3 regions of the Halomonas sp. Cn5-12 genome follow, and region 3 is predicted to be linked to each of the others. Evidence: predicted binding sites of a transcription regulator. Region 3 holds the regulator's gene; each other region holds the start of a gene.
The links. Region 3 encodes LexA, which represses DNA repair genes until DNA is damaged. Its sites were predicted from a motif close to TACTGTNTANNTANACAGTA; they were not measured.

Region 1 (4,651 bases), on a different contig from region 3:
CCATAGGCCATCCACAGCGGGCGACGCGTGGCAGCCCCGGCAAGCGGCATCACCGCCTGAACCACCGCCATGAGTAGCGCGATAACCAGGGCAAAGTGGCCGATTTCAGGAATGATCTTAATCAACATGGGTGCTCCGAATTAGCATCAGGCTTTATTGCACAGCGTGCGTGCAGTCGTCAATAGTCGCTTCCTTCTGGGGAGCCTTCCTGCTCTAGGCGCTTGCCCACTTCGGCAGCTTTCGCTTGAAAGTCGGCCGGGGAGTAGCCTGCTTCTTCCAGTGCCTGCGCCACTTCGGGCGGCATGTAGTTTTCATCGTGGCGTGCCAACACCTTATCGGCGTAGAGTCGGCCATCGGCCTGCAGTTCGCCGACCACCACCACGCCCTGCCCTTCACGGAATAGGTCCGGCAGAATACCGCTGTAGTAGACCTCTAGATCATCCACGTAGTCAGTCACTACGAACTCAACATCGAGGCTTTCCGGGTCGCGGGACACAGAGCCCTCTTTGACCATGCCCCCCGCGCGAATTTGGCGCTCCATGGGGGCATCGCCTTGGGCAATTTGTACCGGGCTGAAAAACAGATTGATGTTGGCGCGCAGCGCATACAGGGTGAGCCCCACCGCAATGGCGGTGAGCGACAATAGCCCTAAGATAACAAACAGCTTCTGTTTACGTTTAGGCGTCATAGTGAACGTCCTTCTGAGCAGAGTTAACTGGCTCTTGCAGGGGCTGCGCGTGCGATGGCTGAGCGTTGCGCTGGGCATTTTCACGACGCGCCCGGCGCTTTACCACGTTGAGTAGCTGGCGGCGCTCCTGACGTGCGTGCCACACGATCATTAGCATCAACAGCGCAGTAACTCCCCAGGCAGCCCACACGTAGACCGCGTGACCGCCCATGGCAAAAAATTCGTTTAGCGAGGAAAAGGCCATTAGTTCGTCTCCTCGGCAAGCTCGCGCACCCAGCGCTTATTGGCTTCACGACGCAGAATTTCGCTACGCGTGCGCATCAGCGTGAGGGCAATAAAAAAGCTGTAAAAGCCCAATACCATGATCAGCAGCGGTGCCCACATGTCCATGGTCATGGCAGAGCGCCCTGTAATCGTAAAGGTGGCGGGCTGGTGAAGGGTGTACCACCAATCCACTGAGTACTTAATAATCGGAATATTGATCACGCCAACCATCGCTAGCACAGACGCGGCACGGGAGCCGCTATCGCGGCTGCTAAACGCACCGCGCAAGGCAATTACGCCCAGGTAGAGAAACAGCAGAATCAGCATGGAGGTAAGCCGTGCATCCCACATCCACCAGGTTCCCCAGGTGGGCACGCCCCATACTGCGCCCGAAAAAAGCGCTACGAAGGTCATCGCGGCACCCAGCGGGGCCATCACGGTGGCGACCATATCCGCCACTTTGATCTTCCAGACCATGAATACCAGCCCGGAGACCGCCATGGAGACAAAGATGGATTGGGCTAGGAATGCGGCGGGTACGTGGACATAAATGATGCGAAAACTATTGCCCTGTTGATAGTCCGCAGGCGCAAAGGCCAACCCCCAGACGGTGCCTACCAGCAGCAGTAGCGTCGCCGCCACCCAAAAAAGTGGCTGCAGCTTGGCGCTAATGGCATAGAACCACTTGGGTGATCTTAGTTTGTTGATAAAGGCCCACATGGTGTTCCCGTCCTCTAACCGTTAATGCTGATGCGCAGCGATGCCGCAATGGCCCAGGGAGCCAACATCAGCGCCAGCGCTAACAGTGCGCCTAAAATCGCCAGATGCGCGGCAATACCCTCGCCAAAAATAGCGGCTTGTACGGCACCTGCGCCGAAAATTAGTACTGGTATATAGAGCGGCAGCACCAGCAGCGAGAGCAGCACACCGCCACGGGCCAGCCCTACTGTTAGCGCCGCTCCGATCGCCCCAATTAAGCTCAAGCTGGCCGTACCGAGTGCCAACGACAGCGCTAGCACGGCGTAGCTTCCCGCTGGAAGCGACAGCATGATGCCCAGCAGCGGTGCCATCAGTGCCAGCGGCAGCCCCGTCAGCAACCAATGTACCGCCACTTTTGCCAACCCCAGCGCCGCCAGCGGCTGGGGTGCCAGTAATAGTTGTTCCAGGCTGCCATCGTCGTAGTCGCTGCGAAACAGGCTATCCAGCGAAAGCAGTGCCGCGAGCAGTGCGGCCACCCATAAAAGCCCTGGCGCAATGCTTGCCAACAGCTCTGGATCCGGTGAAATACCAATGGGAAACAGGGTAATCACCAGCGCAAAGAACACCAGCGGATTGAGCACTTCGCCACGACGGCGCAGCATCAGGGTGAGGTCGCGTTTGAGGGTTGCCTTTATGGCCACCAGCAGACCGCCCTGGGGAGCATGGATAGCCACCTCTGGGGTGCTCAGTTGAGCGTGTGAACGTTGCAACGCTGTCTCCTTCTTACCCCAGCTGAATGCGCCTAAGCACAGGTGACTCGGTCAACGCGTGGTGAGTAGTGACCAGAACGCAGCCGCCAGACTGCGCATGCGCCACCAGCTGCGCCTCTAACGCCGCCACCCCTTGGCGATCAATCGCGGTGAAAGGCTCGTCGAGCACCCACAGCGCCCGCTGGGTCAGGGTCAGGCGTGCCAGCGCCACGCGCCGCTGCTGCCCGGCGGAAAGCTGGCCGGCAGGAACATCTTCAAACCCCGCCAACCCAACGGCAGCCAACGCTGCCTCACGTGCAGGCTCGCTGCCCTTTTCTCCGCTAAGCGCCTGATACCAAGCTAGATTTTCCAGCGGTGACAGGCCTGCTTTCACGCCTGGGGCATGACCTAAATAGAGTAAATTGGCGAGAAAATGTTCACGGGCTTGGCGCATGGGTTCGCCATTCCAGTAAAGCTCGCCACGGTAATCGGTTAATTGCCCGGAGAGTATTTTCAGCAGCGTTGTCTTGCCGCTGCCGTTGGGGCCTTCAATGCGCACGATCTCACCGCTTTGGATATCGAGATCGAGCCCTTCAAACAGCCAACGGTCGTCGCGTTCACAGGCCAATTGTCGGGCTTGCAGGCACAGGCTCAAAAGACACTCCAGGCACGTTGATTTTGGGTCGAACTCTACACGGAAAGGCCCTTTCTCGCCAGTCACGCTCTGCGGTCTTGGGTCGCAGCGTGACCTGTCTCAATTTCCGCGTAAGAAACCCAGGTGTGAGACAGCACTAGCACTGTATGCAAAAACAGGCTTATACTGTAACAACTGTATAAATAGACACCACAGAATAAAACTACAGCTATCGACTCAATCAAACGCCTTGGCAACGGGCGCTGCATGGGAGAACACACTATGACGATTTGCCTATCCCCTCAGGTAACGTCTCACGTACCTTCTTACGTACCCTCTCAGACGCTGTCTCAACCGGTAGCGCCATCGACGCCTACCCCACTAGCGTCTCGCAGCGCCTCATCACATGCGCGCCAAGCGTGCACACCCCCTCGCGTCACACGTCGCAACACCTACGCCCTGCGTATTCGCGGCGATCGCATGCGCGACTGCAACCTCTTCGACGGCGATGTCATCATCATTCATCGCCACCAGCACGACGCTCATCAAGAAACCGTCGTAGCAACGATTAACCAGCGGGAAGTGGCGCTGAAGCAGCTCTCTATCAGCCGTTTAGGCATTCATTTATGGCCCGAAGATGCAGCGATGTCCGAAGTCTTCCTGCATAATTGTGATATCCAGGTGCTGGGCATGGTAATGGGCGTAGCCCACCACGCAACGGAAACCCGGCACCATTAACGTTATCCACCCTGCTGGGAGTACTATTTGCGCTATCGAGTCCCTGATTTAGCCCCTGAGACATGGCACACCGCCGAGATTGACGTTGAAAAGAGTCAGTTCTTGGCCTGGGTGTGCCACGCTCCTACCACCGACGCCTTCGACGCGCTGCTTCAAGCGGCCAAAGCTGCCCACCCGAATGCCAGCCATCACTGCACTGCGTTTATCGCCGGACCTCCTGGAGAGCAAACGCATATTGGCTTTTCCGACGACGGCGAGCCCGGCGGAACCGCAGGCCGTCCGATGTTCCAGGCGTTGCAGGGCAGCCAGATTGGCGAAATTGGTTGCGTGGTGATTCGCTACTTTGGCGGCACCAAGTTAGGTACCGGAGGTTTGGCACGCGCTTATGCGCAGGCGGTCAATGCCGGGCTGGAAACGCTGCCCACCCGGGAAGTCGTCGAGCGGGATAGCTATTTATTAAAGGTCCGCTTCGCCCACGAAGCGCAAGCCCGCGCTTGGTGCGACGAGCAGGCACTGCCCGTGCAACAGGCGGAGTACGATGGCAACGGAGTGAGCTTAACCATTGGCTGGCCACGCGATGTCGAGCTGGATATCAGCGGACTGGAAAACCGCCTTAAAACATCCATTGAGCTACAGCGAACATAAAAAAACGCGGCTTACACGAGCGCTTGCTCGGTAAGCCGCGTTCTATAGCGGCAGACGTGCTGTCTAACTAGCCGCTTAGCCCAGGTACTTGATCATCACACCGGCAGCCACTGCCGAACCAATGACCCCAGCAACGTTCGGCCCCATGGCGTGCATCAGTAGGAAGTTATGCGGGTTCGCTTCCAGACCCACCTTATTCGCCACACGCGCCGCCATCGGCACGGCAGACACACC
Region 2 (4,651 bases), on a different contig from region 3:
TGGGAAACATTTTTTCAGACCTTGAATGGTATCACGCCTCCCCACATAACGAAGGGGGATGCTACTGACAGATCAACGATGAGGTTCCATGGCCACTAAGAAAGGTAACAGCAAGGGCCCCGGCAGCAGTGTCATTGCCCAGAACAAGAAGGCACGATTTGAGTACCATATCGACGAAACCTTCGAAGCGGGTTTAGCGCTGGCTGGCTGGGAAGTGAAAAGCCTGCGTGCTGGTAAAGCGCAGCTCACCGACACCTACATTTTAATTCGCAACGGCGAAGCGTTCCTGCTGGGCAGCCATATTATGCCGCTGAATACGGCCAGCACCCATGAAATTGCTGATCCCACGCGAACTCGTAAGCTGCTGCTTCACCGTAAAGAGATCGCCAAAATCTTTTCGGTCACCCAGGACAAGGGCCACACCTGTGTGCCGCTCAAGCTCTACTGGAAGCGCAACAAAGTGAAGTGCGAGCTGGCGCTGGTAACCGGTAAGAAACTCCATGATAAGCGGGCCACTGAGAAGGACCGCGACTGGAATCGCCAAAAAGGTCGAATTATGCGGGAACATAACAAGGCATAACTGGTCAATTAGCGATGAGCACGTTAGAATACGGCTCTGACTAAGGGGGCGACATGGTTTCGACGCCGGTGACAAACCCTGCGGTGCATGCCGAGAGCGTGATGTATCTCGTAAATACCACATCACGAAAAATAGTCGCAAACGACGAAAACTACGCTCAAGGCGCGCTGGCAGCTTAAACCCTGCTAGCTTCTTGTCTGGCCCCAAGGTGATGTGCCTATTCATCACTGCGGGGATATGAGCTAAAGCTGATAGGACCGCGGTTGGCGGTGTCTTCTCGTCAACCGTTAAACTTTAGAAGGCTCGCGTGGCTGAATCCTGACCGTCGGAGTCAGTCGCGCTAAAGCAAATGACGGAATCTAAGCATGTAGAGCCAATGGGCGCGTGCTGGCGGACGCGGGTTCAATTCCCGCCGCCTCCACCACCTTACTATGCAAATCAAGCACCTACGGGTGCTTTTTTTGTGCCTGTCGTCTGAGAATGGCCTGTTTAGGCATAGCGTGGTCAGTTTTTTAGTCAGCTTTTACAGCCTGCTCCCTGATACCTTCCCACTAGCGTTCGATAACGTCACTGGCTATACTCGCACCTAAATACTGTATATAACACCAGCTATTTAAGGAGGCGCTTATGTCAGAGAAAACGTACCAAGCCCTGGTCGAGCGCGTGAAGCGCAAGATCGGCAGCCCTGCCGCTCAGTCAAAGCACTGTGTTGAGATCCAACGTCAGCCCGACGACACTGCGGAAGATTGGGCACAGCTGCTGGCAGACCTAAGCACCGTCGAGAACGTGACGATGATCCCTCTCGACGATACAGCCGAGCATGTACGCCTGCGCTGGAATCCTGAGGAATCGATGGCATGAGCATTCACCTGACCATCATGGGCCGCGTTGACACTACTGCCCCACCGGTAAAGCTGCCACTCGCTGCGGGTGAAGTGCGCACCGGGTTTCCTAGTCCTGCCGATGACTATTTGGAAGGCGAGCTGGATCTAGTAGAGCATTTGATTCAGCACCCCAGCGCTACCTATTTCCTACGCACCAAAGGCACCAGCATGGAAGGCGTGGGTATCTATGACGGCGACCTGCTGATTGTCGATCGCTCGATAGAGCCCAAGCCAGGTCATATCGTCATCATGAGCGTAGACGGTGAGCTGACCTGCAAGCGCTACAGCGTAATGGGCAACCGCCACTACTTGTTTGCGGCTAACCCTGAGTTTCGGCCGATACCGCTCGAAGGCCGGGAATGCCAAGTGTGGGGCGTTGTCACCCATAACATTCACGCTTTGGCCCCAGGCTTCACCGTATGATCGCCTTAGTCGATTGCAACAACTTCTACGTAAGCTGTGAGCGAGTCTTTAACCCTAAGCTTGAAGGTCGACCGGTCGGCGTACTGTCGAATAACGATGGTTGCGTGGTGGCGCGCTCGCAAGAGATCAAGCAACTGGGCGTGGCCATGGGCGCTCCTGCCCACCAGATCGAACCGCACATACGCCGCCAGTGCATCCTGCTGAGCTCAAACTACGCGCTCTATGGCGATATGAGCAGACGCGTCACCGATGTGCTTAGCCAACACACGCCCCACGTTGACGTGTACTCCATCGATGAGTCATTCCTTTCCTTTGAAGGCTTCCCTACTGAAACTCTGATCGAGCGCTGCCAGGCAATGCGCTACCAGGTGCGTCGTGATACCGGCATACCCGTTAGTGTAGGCCTCAGCACGTCCAAAACGTTGGCGAAGATCGCTAACCATCGTGCCAAAAAAGAGGCCTGCTTTGATGGCGTGATGATGATGGAGCCAGGCAGCGACAACACCCGAGCATTTCTGCAGCAGTTGCCGGTGACAGAGATCTGGGGCGTGGCCGGTCGAAGTGCTGCACGTTTGCGCACACTCGGTATAGAGACGGCCTGGCAACTCAGAGAGGCCAGTCCCAAGCACCTACGCAAGCACTTCTCGGTGGTGATGGAGCGCATCGTCTACGAGCTACGTGGTGAAGACTGCATTCCACTGGATGATATGACCCAGCCTAAAAAGCAGATCATGGTCAGCCGATCCTTTGGGCGCCTCACTCAGAACAAAACGGACTTGCGCGAAGCCGTACGCACCCACACCAGCCGCGCTGGCGAGAAGCTACGCAAGCAACAGGGGCTTGCCCAAGCCATTATGGTTTTCGTGCGCACGAATCGTTTCAGGCAGGACCTACCCAGTTATAGCAAGAGCATCGTCATTCCCCTGCCCTATGCCACGTGCGATAGCCGCGACTTGATACGCGCTGCGATGGCCGGACTGGAGCAGATATTCAAAAGCGGGATCTGGTATCAAAAATGCGGCGTCATGCTTTTGGATCTGTGCGATCACCACAATGAGCAGCTTGGGCTACTGGGTGAACATCAGAGCAATGAGAAGCGAGAACGCAATGAAAAGCTGATGGCCACGCTTGATAAGCTAAATCGGGAACATGGAAAAAATACGGTGCGGCTGGGTATGCCGAGGAAGGTAAATGCTTGGGAGTTGCGTTGCGAGAACCGAACGCCTAGGTATACTACGAGGTGGGATGAGCTTCCTAATGCGACATCTTAAATATTTATTATAGCCGAGAGAGAAGCAAGCATGTGGTCTATAGTCGCGGCAATAATTGCTGCCTTTTTATCCTCTTTTTTGACTACTATATTCGCATCGCGGAGGTACCGTGACGAAAGGGCTTGGGATAGAAAGGCTTCAGCTTATGCAGAAGTAATTAGCGGTATAAAGAAATCAATAAGATACTCTGAGAGTTTTAAGGCAATGTACGACTCTCAGAATAACGGCGACTACGACAGTACCCTACCCAAGCTCTTAAAGGAATCACAATCAGCAAAAGAAGACATTGAGAAAACCACCGACAGCCACTTTATCTTCCTTAGCGACAAAGCCATCAATAAAATTGAAGCTTACCTTTATGACGATTCACATTTACTTCCTGAGCTTTCGAGTGAAGAGTTAGCAGAAGAAGACACAATCAAGCACAAGCAGCTTCTTAGGGAATTAGTGGAAATATCTCAACAAGAGCTTTCTCATCCTTTGTCTCATTTATACAGCCGCTTAAAGCAAGCATTTTCTGCAACCTTAAATTTTTTTAAATCCTCAAAGTCTGGCTAAAACGCCCCCAAAGGGGGGGGCGCGCTGGATCGAACACAAAACCGATCTATCTCGGTCCGTGTGCTGTTGCGTTTTGTTGCCCTAAAGCAACGCCGCCTCTCTAAACAGCTCGTCCACCCCCTCCTGCGATAACCCCAACGACCCATACAGCACATTCACCCACGGCGCTGAGCGCTCAATCGTGGTGGCATACTCCCACTCGATCTCAGCCACCTGCCGCTGCTGCTCGTCTTCAATCGCTGCGATGGCATCGGCAACGCCAGTCAGCAGGCCATGCTTGGCCAGCACAAGACGCGCCTGCCGTGGCGTGATGAATGCACTCTCCCGCCAACGCTCTAGCTGCTCCGTTTCGCTTTTGGGCAAGATCACGTTCGCATCATTTAACCAGCTCATGCGTTTGGCTCCTCTTCGGCGGTAGGCAGTGCATCATGCAAGGGCAGGTCGACAGTTCCACTGTGATTTTCTAGCAGGATTGGCTCAGGAAAACGCGTTGCATGCGGTGCCGTAGGCGCATGCCCTAACGTGATCGTGCACGCGTATTCGCTGCCTTGGCGGGTTACCTTGCCCAGTGCAGGGTGAATCGCTGTGGCACCATCGGGCAATTCGCGGAGGTCATAGTCGATGCCATCAACCGTTAATGTGGTGTTGTTGACGCTGACAGTCGTGGCGTTATCACGCACAACGGGCGATAGGTGTATCGTCAATTTCATAAAGCTCTCCAGTTGCCTATGGCGAGGTAACTAACGTTGAACTGAGCAGCGGTTAACATGGAAACAGCAATAGCGCGTATCGCCACCGAAGTTTCCAATGGAGACGCGGGCTTGATGGAGAACAAAGCACCTCGGGTACCTGAGCCATCTGCAACTGTGGTATCTAGCCCGTAAGGTGCCCCCAAAAACGGATGAGGAAACGTAATAGTTTCCGTGAAACCTGAC
Region 3 (4,651 bases):
CCCAAATCATGGGGTGGCACCAGGGGGGGGAAGTTATCCAGATAACCAAGGCCTCTAGCAACACTGACCATGCGCTCCATTGAGCGGCCCATCAAACTAACGCGACGGCCACACGCTTGGGCCGCTAAGCCAATGGCCAGTACGCGCGCTAGGTTGCTAGCAAAACAGGACACTACCACGCGGCCTTTACACGCTTTCAATGTGGTGGAAAGCGCCTTGGCAACATCCCCCTCGCTGCCCGACTGCCCTGGCATTGGCGCATTGGTCGAGTCACCTACCAGAAGATCCACCGGCGCCAGTGCTCTAAACTGGGCAGCGTTCACGGGGGCGCCAATCAGTGGGTTGGGGTCGAGTTTCCAGTCGCCGGTGTGCAGTATGCGGTAATCACCCGCCTGCATCATGATGGAGCAGCTTTCGGGGATGGAGTGGGTAACACTCAAGTAGCGCAGTGTAAATGGCCCGCTCTCCACCGCATCGCCTGGTTCAATCACTTCAATGGAGGCGCTGCTGAGCTGGTGTTCGGCGAATTTGTAACGCAATAGCCCTGCTGCGAGAGGAGTGGCAAAGATAGGGCAACCCCATTTGGGCCATAGCCACGCCACCGCACCAATATGATCTTCATGACCATGGGTGATAAACAGCGCCTTAGGTGTGATCTTCAGTGCCTCTAGGGTATCGGTATTAGGTACTTGCAGGGGCGAGTTGGGCAGGTCTTGGCGAATCATCATGCCGCAATCTACGGCGATCCACTGGTCGTCGTATCCATACAGCGTAAGATTCATTCCAATTTCACCACATCCACCTAGCGGGAGTAGGCGCAGGGGCGGGCGACGACGGGGACGAAGTTGAACGCGGGATGGATGCATCAGTTATGAAAAGCCTAGAAAGTAATTCCTTAACTATACGGGAAGCGGGGGGCGGGTAACAATCATCGCGGCACCTGACCACGATGCTTCCTCATCGTGCTTACGGTACACTACCGCCGCTAATGTGGTTTACCTGCTGGTAGGCAGGTGCTTGGCGAGCGTGCCGTTAAATACGTTAAGAGTGTTTGTTATGTCTCATTACTATCGTTTAGTTGTTTCCTGCCCAGATCAAGTGGGCATCGTGGCGCGTGTCTCAAGTTTTATTGCTCAACAAGGCGGCTCAATTACCGAAGCCAGCCAGCACTCTGACTTAGAGACTGGCCGCTTTTTTATGCGTTACGAGATTCTGGCGGATTCTCTGGGTATGTCGGCGGAAGCACTGCGCACGTCGTTTGAGCCGGTGGCGGCTGAATTTGATATGCAGTGGTCGCTGGTGGATACCCAAAAGCGCCGCCGTGTGGTGTTGATGGTGTCTCGGGAATCCCACTGTTTGGTGGACCTTCTCTACCGCTGGCAGGCAGGTGAGTTGGATTGCGATATTGTCGGCGTTATCTCTAATCACGATGATATGCGCTCGCTGACTGAATGGTATGGCATCCCTTATCATCATGTACCAGTTGACCCGGCTAATAAACAAACGGCTTTTGAACAGGTGCAGGAGCAGATTGATGCTGCCCGCGCTGACTGCATAGTGCTGGCACGCTATATGCAAATTCTGCCGCCTTCGCTTTGCGAACGGTATGCAGGACGCGTGATTAACATTCATCACAGCTTCTTGCCTTCCTTTGCGGGTGCCAAGCCGTATCATCAAGCCTATGAGCGGGGCGTGAAACTGATTGGGGCAACTTGCCACTATGTGACAGAAGAGCTGGATGCAGGCCCCATAATTGAGCAGGACATTCACCGGGTCAGCCACTGTCACACGCCTACTGATTTGGTACGTTTTGGTCGCGATGTGGAAAAAGCGGTATTGGCGCGGGGGCTGCGTTGGCACCTAGAAGATCGCGTGCTAATTCACGGCAACAAAACGGTCGTTTTTAGCTAATCGGCAGAAGGGGGCGCTATGTCGTTTGCACAAAGCGTATTGGCACCGTGGGCACTCGTGATGACGTGGCTTTTATCGTTGGGTGTCATCGTCTGGTGCTTATGCCTGCGCCCCTGGCGGCCACTGCTTGAGGATACAGCGCTTCAGCACCGCTGGATGGCAGCTACGTTGGCCATCATGTTGATGTGGCAATTGCGTGCGCAAGCGGTGGACTGGTTAACGCTTCACTTGGTGTTTACGGTGCTGATGACGCTAGTCTTTAAAATGCCGCTGGCGTTGATCAGCAATGTGATGATTAATGTCGCCATGGTGGCTATTGGCAGAAACGATTGGTCGCTAATGGGGGCAAATATGCTGGTGACAGGTATTGTGCCTGCGACCGTGACCGGTTTTGTATGGCGAATCGTTGACCGTCGGTTGCCTGATAATTTGATGGTGTTTTTATTTGCTTGTGGCTTTTTTGGAACGGCCTTGGCGACCTTAGGGGGAGGGCTATCTGCTGTTGCGCTGATTATCGTAGCGGGCACTGATCCCGAGGCCGTCTATCTCGCCCAAGAGTATGCCCGCTTTTTACCGTTACTGATGCCGTCAGAGGCATTTATAACCGGTATGCTGCTGAGTATTTTACTAGTGTACCACCCAAGCTGGGTGGCCACCTTTAATGACCACCGCTATATCGACTTGCAGTAGCCTGCCTTACAGGTTGGGCAACTAGCCAAGCGCTTGCCCATTACCACCGCGAATAACACCAACACCCACGCCTTCAATATCAAGCTGCTGAGTGCGTAGGTCGATCTCAATTGGTGCGAAATCTGCGTTCTCGGCAATCAGTGTTACTTGATGCCCTTGGCGTTTAAAACGCTTGACCGTTACTTCGTCTTCTAATCGTGCCACGACAATTTGCCCATCGCGAACGCGGTCAGTGCGATGCACGGCCAGAAGGTCGCCTTCAAGAATGCCTACATCTTTCATGGATAGGCCGCGCACCCGTAGCAGGTAATCTGCTTTAGGCGTGAAGTACTCAGCGGGCAGCGGGCAGTAACGGTCAATATGTTCAGCCGCAAGGATAGGGCTGCCAGCGGCGACCTCACCAATCACAGGAAGCCCATTGGGCAGCGGCTCATTAGTAGCAGGTGCTGCAGCCGCTGGCGTTTCAGTAAGCTCCTGCGGCTCCTGGTTAGGTAAGCGGATGCCTCGTGATGTATTGCGAATTATACGAATAGCGCCTTTGCGCTCGAGCGCACGCAAATGCTCTTCTGCTGCGTTAGGCGAGCGGAATCCCAGCGCTTTGGCAATTTCGGCGCGGGTAGGGGGGTAGCCAAGCTCACCCATGGTCTTAACAATAAAATCAAATACGTGCTGCTGACGTGCTGTGAGTGGACGCGACATACCAAACTCCAAAACAGTGAAAAGACAGTAGCTACATGTCGGCTTAATCAGTATGTGTTTAAGTATACAGTATGTTGCTCTGTCCAGTACATGACGAGTTACACCCAACCGAGACAGTCGTTAAGTGTTTAGTTAACGCTTACTACCCTTTGGATAAGAGATTGAGCCAGCAGGGGTTATGACATAGTATTCAGCTATGTTTAAAACACCTGTTTTTTGGAGGGCGCTATGGCCCAATCGGATACGGTAACGCGTATTTTAGATACTGCAGAGGTACTGTTTGCAGAGCGAGGCTTTGCCGAGACGTCGCTGCGTAATATCACCAGCAAGGCCCGGGTTAATTTGGCGGCCGTGAACTACCACTTTGGTTCCAAAAAAGCGCTAATTCAAGCGGTGTTTTCCCGCTATCTCGATCCATTTTCAGAGCGTTTTCACACCGCACTGGACGAGCTAGAAGCTCACTATCAAGGCCAGCCTATTCCTCTAGAAGTGCTGTTAGAGACCATGGCCACTACGGTACTGGCAGTGCCCGCCGAACGTAATAGCCTAAAGGTATTTATGCGGCTACTAGGGTTAGCCTACAGTCAGGCGCAAGGGCATCTGCGTCGCTATATTCAGCAGCAGTATGGCGATGTATTTACCCGTTTTACCGAGCTGGTGCGTAAAGCCACGCCTGAGCTGCCGGACGCCGAGCGCTTTTGGCGGCTACACTTTATGCTAGGCACAGTGATATTTACGCTCTCAGGACTGGATGCCCTGCGTGATATTGCTGCAAAGGATTATCAAGAGCAGGTGACGGTGCGTGACCTTGTGCGGCGGCTACGTCCAGTCGTTGTTGCTGCGATGAACGCGCCGCTACCGGCTGCGGTTGAAGAGGGAAACCATGGCAACGCCCAGGCTAGCTGAATTACCGCCTTCCCAATCTGGTTGGGTGGAGATTGACACCCAGCGGCAGCGGTTGCGCTGGTGGCAGGGAAAGGAAGTGAACTATGAGTGCACGATCTCCACTGGGGTTGCTGGCGTAGGGCAGCAAGAGGGTAGCGGCCAAACACCGCTGGGCTGGCACTATGTCCGTGCGTCTATCGGCAAGGGCTTGCCTGATAATGCGGTATTTCGTGGTCGCCGATGGACTGGCGAAGTATTTTCGCCTGAATTGGCGACCAATTACCCTGAGCGAGACTGGATTCTAACGCGCATTATGTGGCTCTGCGGGCTGGAGCGCGGCGTTAACCGCGGCGCTGACGTGGACTCCCAGCGGCGCTACATTTATTTGCACGGCACGCCTGAAGACCAACCGATGGGTGTGGCTGCCTCTCACGGCTGCATCCGCCTGCGAAATCACGATTTACAC

Region 1: the regulator LexA is predicted to act here: its motif matches at 3,228-3,247, upstream of L1249_RS14655 (LexA family protein).
Region 2: the regulator LexA is predicted to act here: its motif matches at 1,172-1,191, upstream of L1249_RS11045 (DUF1654 domain-containing protein).

What each region holds. Positions count from the first base shown of each region.
Region 1 is NZ_JAKGAY010000033.1:21,984-26,634, forward strand. It holds gene L1249_RS14625 (heme lyase CcmF/NrfE family subunit) at 1-128, opposite strand, end outside; gene ccmE (cytochrome c maturation protein CcmE) at 179-688, opposite strand; gene ccmD (heme exporter protein CcmD) at 678-932, opposite strand; gene L1249_RS14640 (heme ABC transporter permease) at 932-1,672, opposite strand; gene ccmB (heme exporter protein CcmB) at 1,687-2,421, opposite strand; gene ccmA (cytochrome c biogenesis heme-transporting ATPase CcmA) at 2,435-3,055, opposite strand; gene L1249_RS14655 (LexA family protein) at 3,317-3,772, shown strand; gene L1249_RS14660 (IMPACT family protein) at 3,800-4,417, shown strand; gene L1249_RS14665 (sodium ion-translocating decarboxylase subunit beta) at 4,493-4,651, opposite strand, start outside.
Region 2 is NZ_JAKGAY010000018.1:11,802-16,452, reverse strand. It holds gene smpB (SsrA-binding protein SmpB) at 89-580, shown strand; RNA gene ssrA (transfer-messenger RNA) at 625-1,004, shown strand; gene L1249_RS11045 (DUF1654 domain-containing protein) at 1,208-1,441, shown strand; gene L1249_RS11040 (LexA family protein) at 1,438-1,887, shown strand; gene L1249_RS11035 (Y-family DNA polymerase) at 1,884-3,158, shown strand; gene L1249_RS11030 (hypothetical protein) at 3,189-3,716, shown strand; gene L1249_RS11025 (hypothetical protein) at 3,798-4,109, opposite strand; gene L1249_RS11020 (hypothetical protein) at 4,106-4,426, opposite strand; gene L1249_RS11015 (hypothetical protein) at 4,423-4,651, opposite strand, start outside.
Region 3 is NZ_JAKGAY010000001.1:39,883-44,533, reverse strand. It holds gene L1249_RS00190 (ribonuclease J) at 1-782, opposite strand, end outside; gene purU (formyltetrahydrofolate deformylase) at 1,057-1,911, shown strand; gene L1249_RS00180 (energy-coupling factor ABC transporter permease) at 1,930-2,601, shown strand; gene lexA (transcriptional repressor LexA) at 2,623-3,300, opposite strand; gene L1249_RS00170 (TetR/AcrR family transcriptional regulator) at 3,529-4,206, shown strand; gene L1249_RS00165 (L,D-transpeptidase) at 4,184-4,651, shown strand, end outside.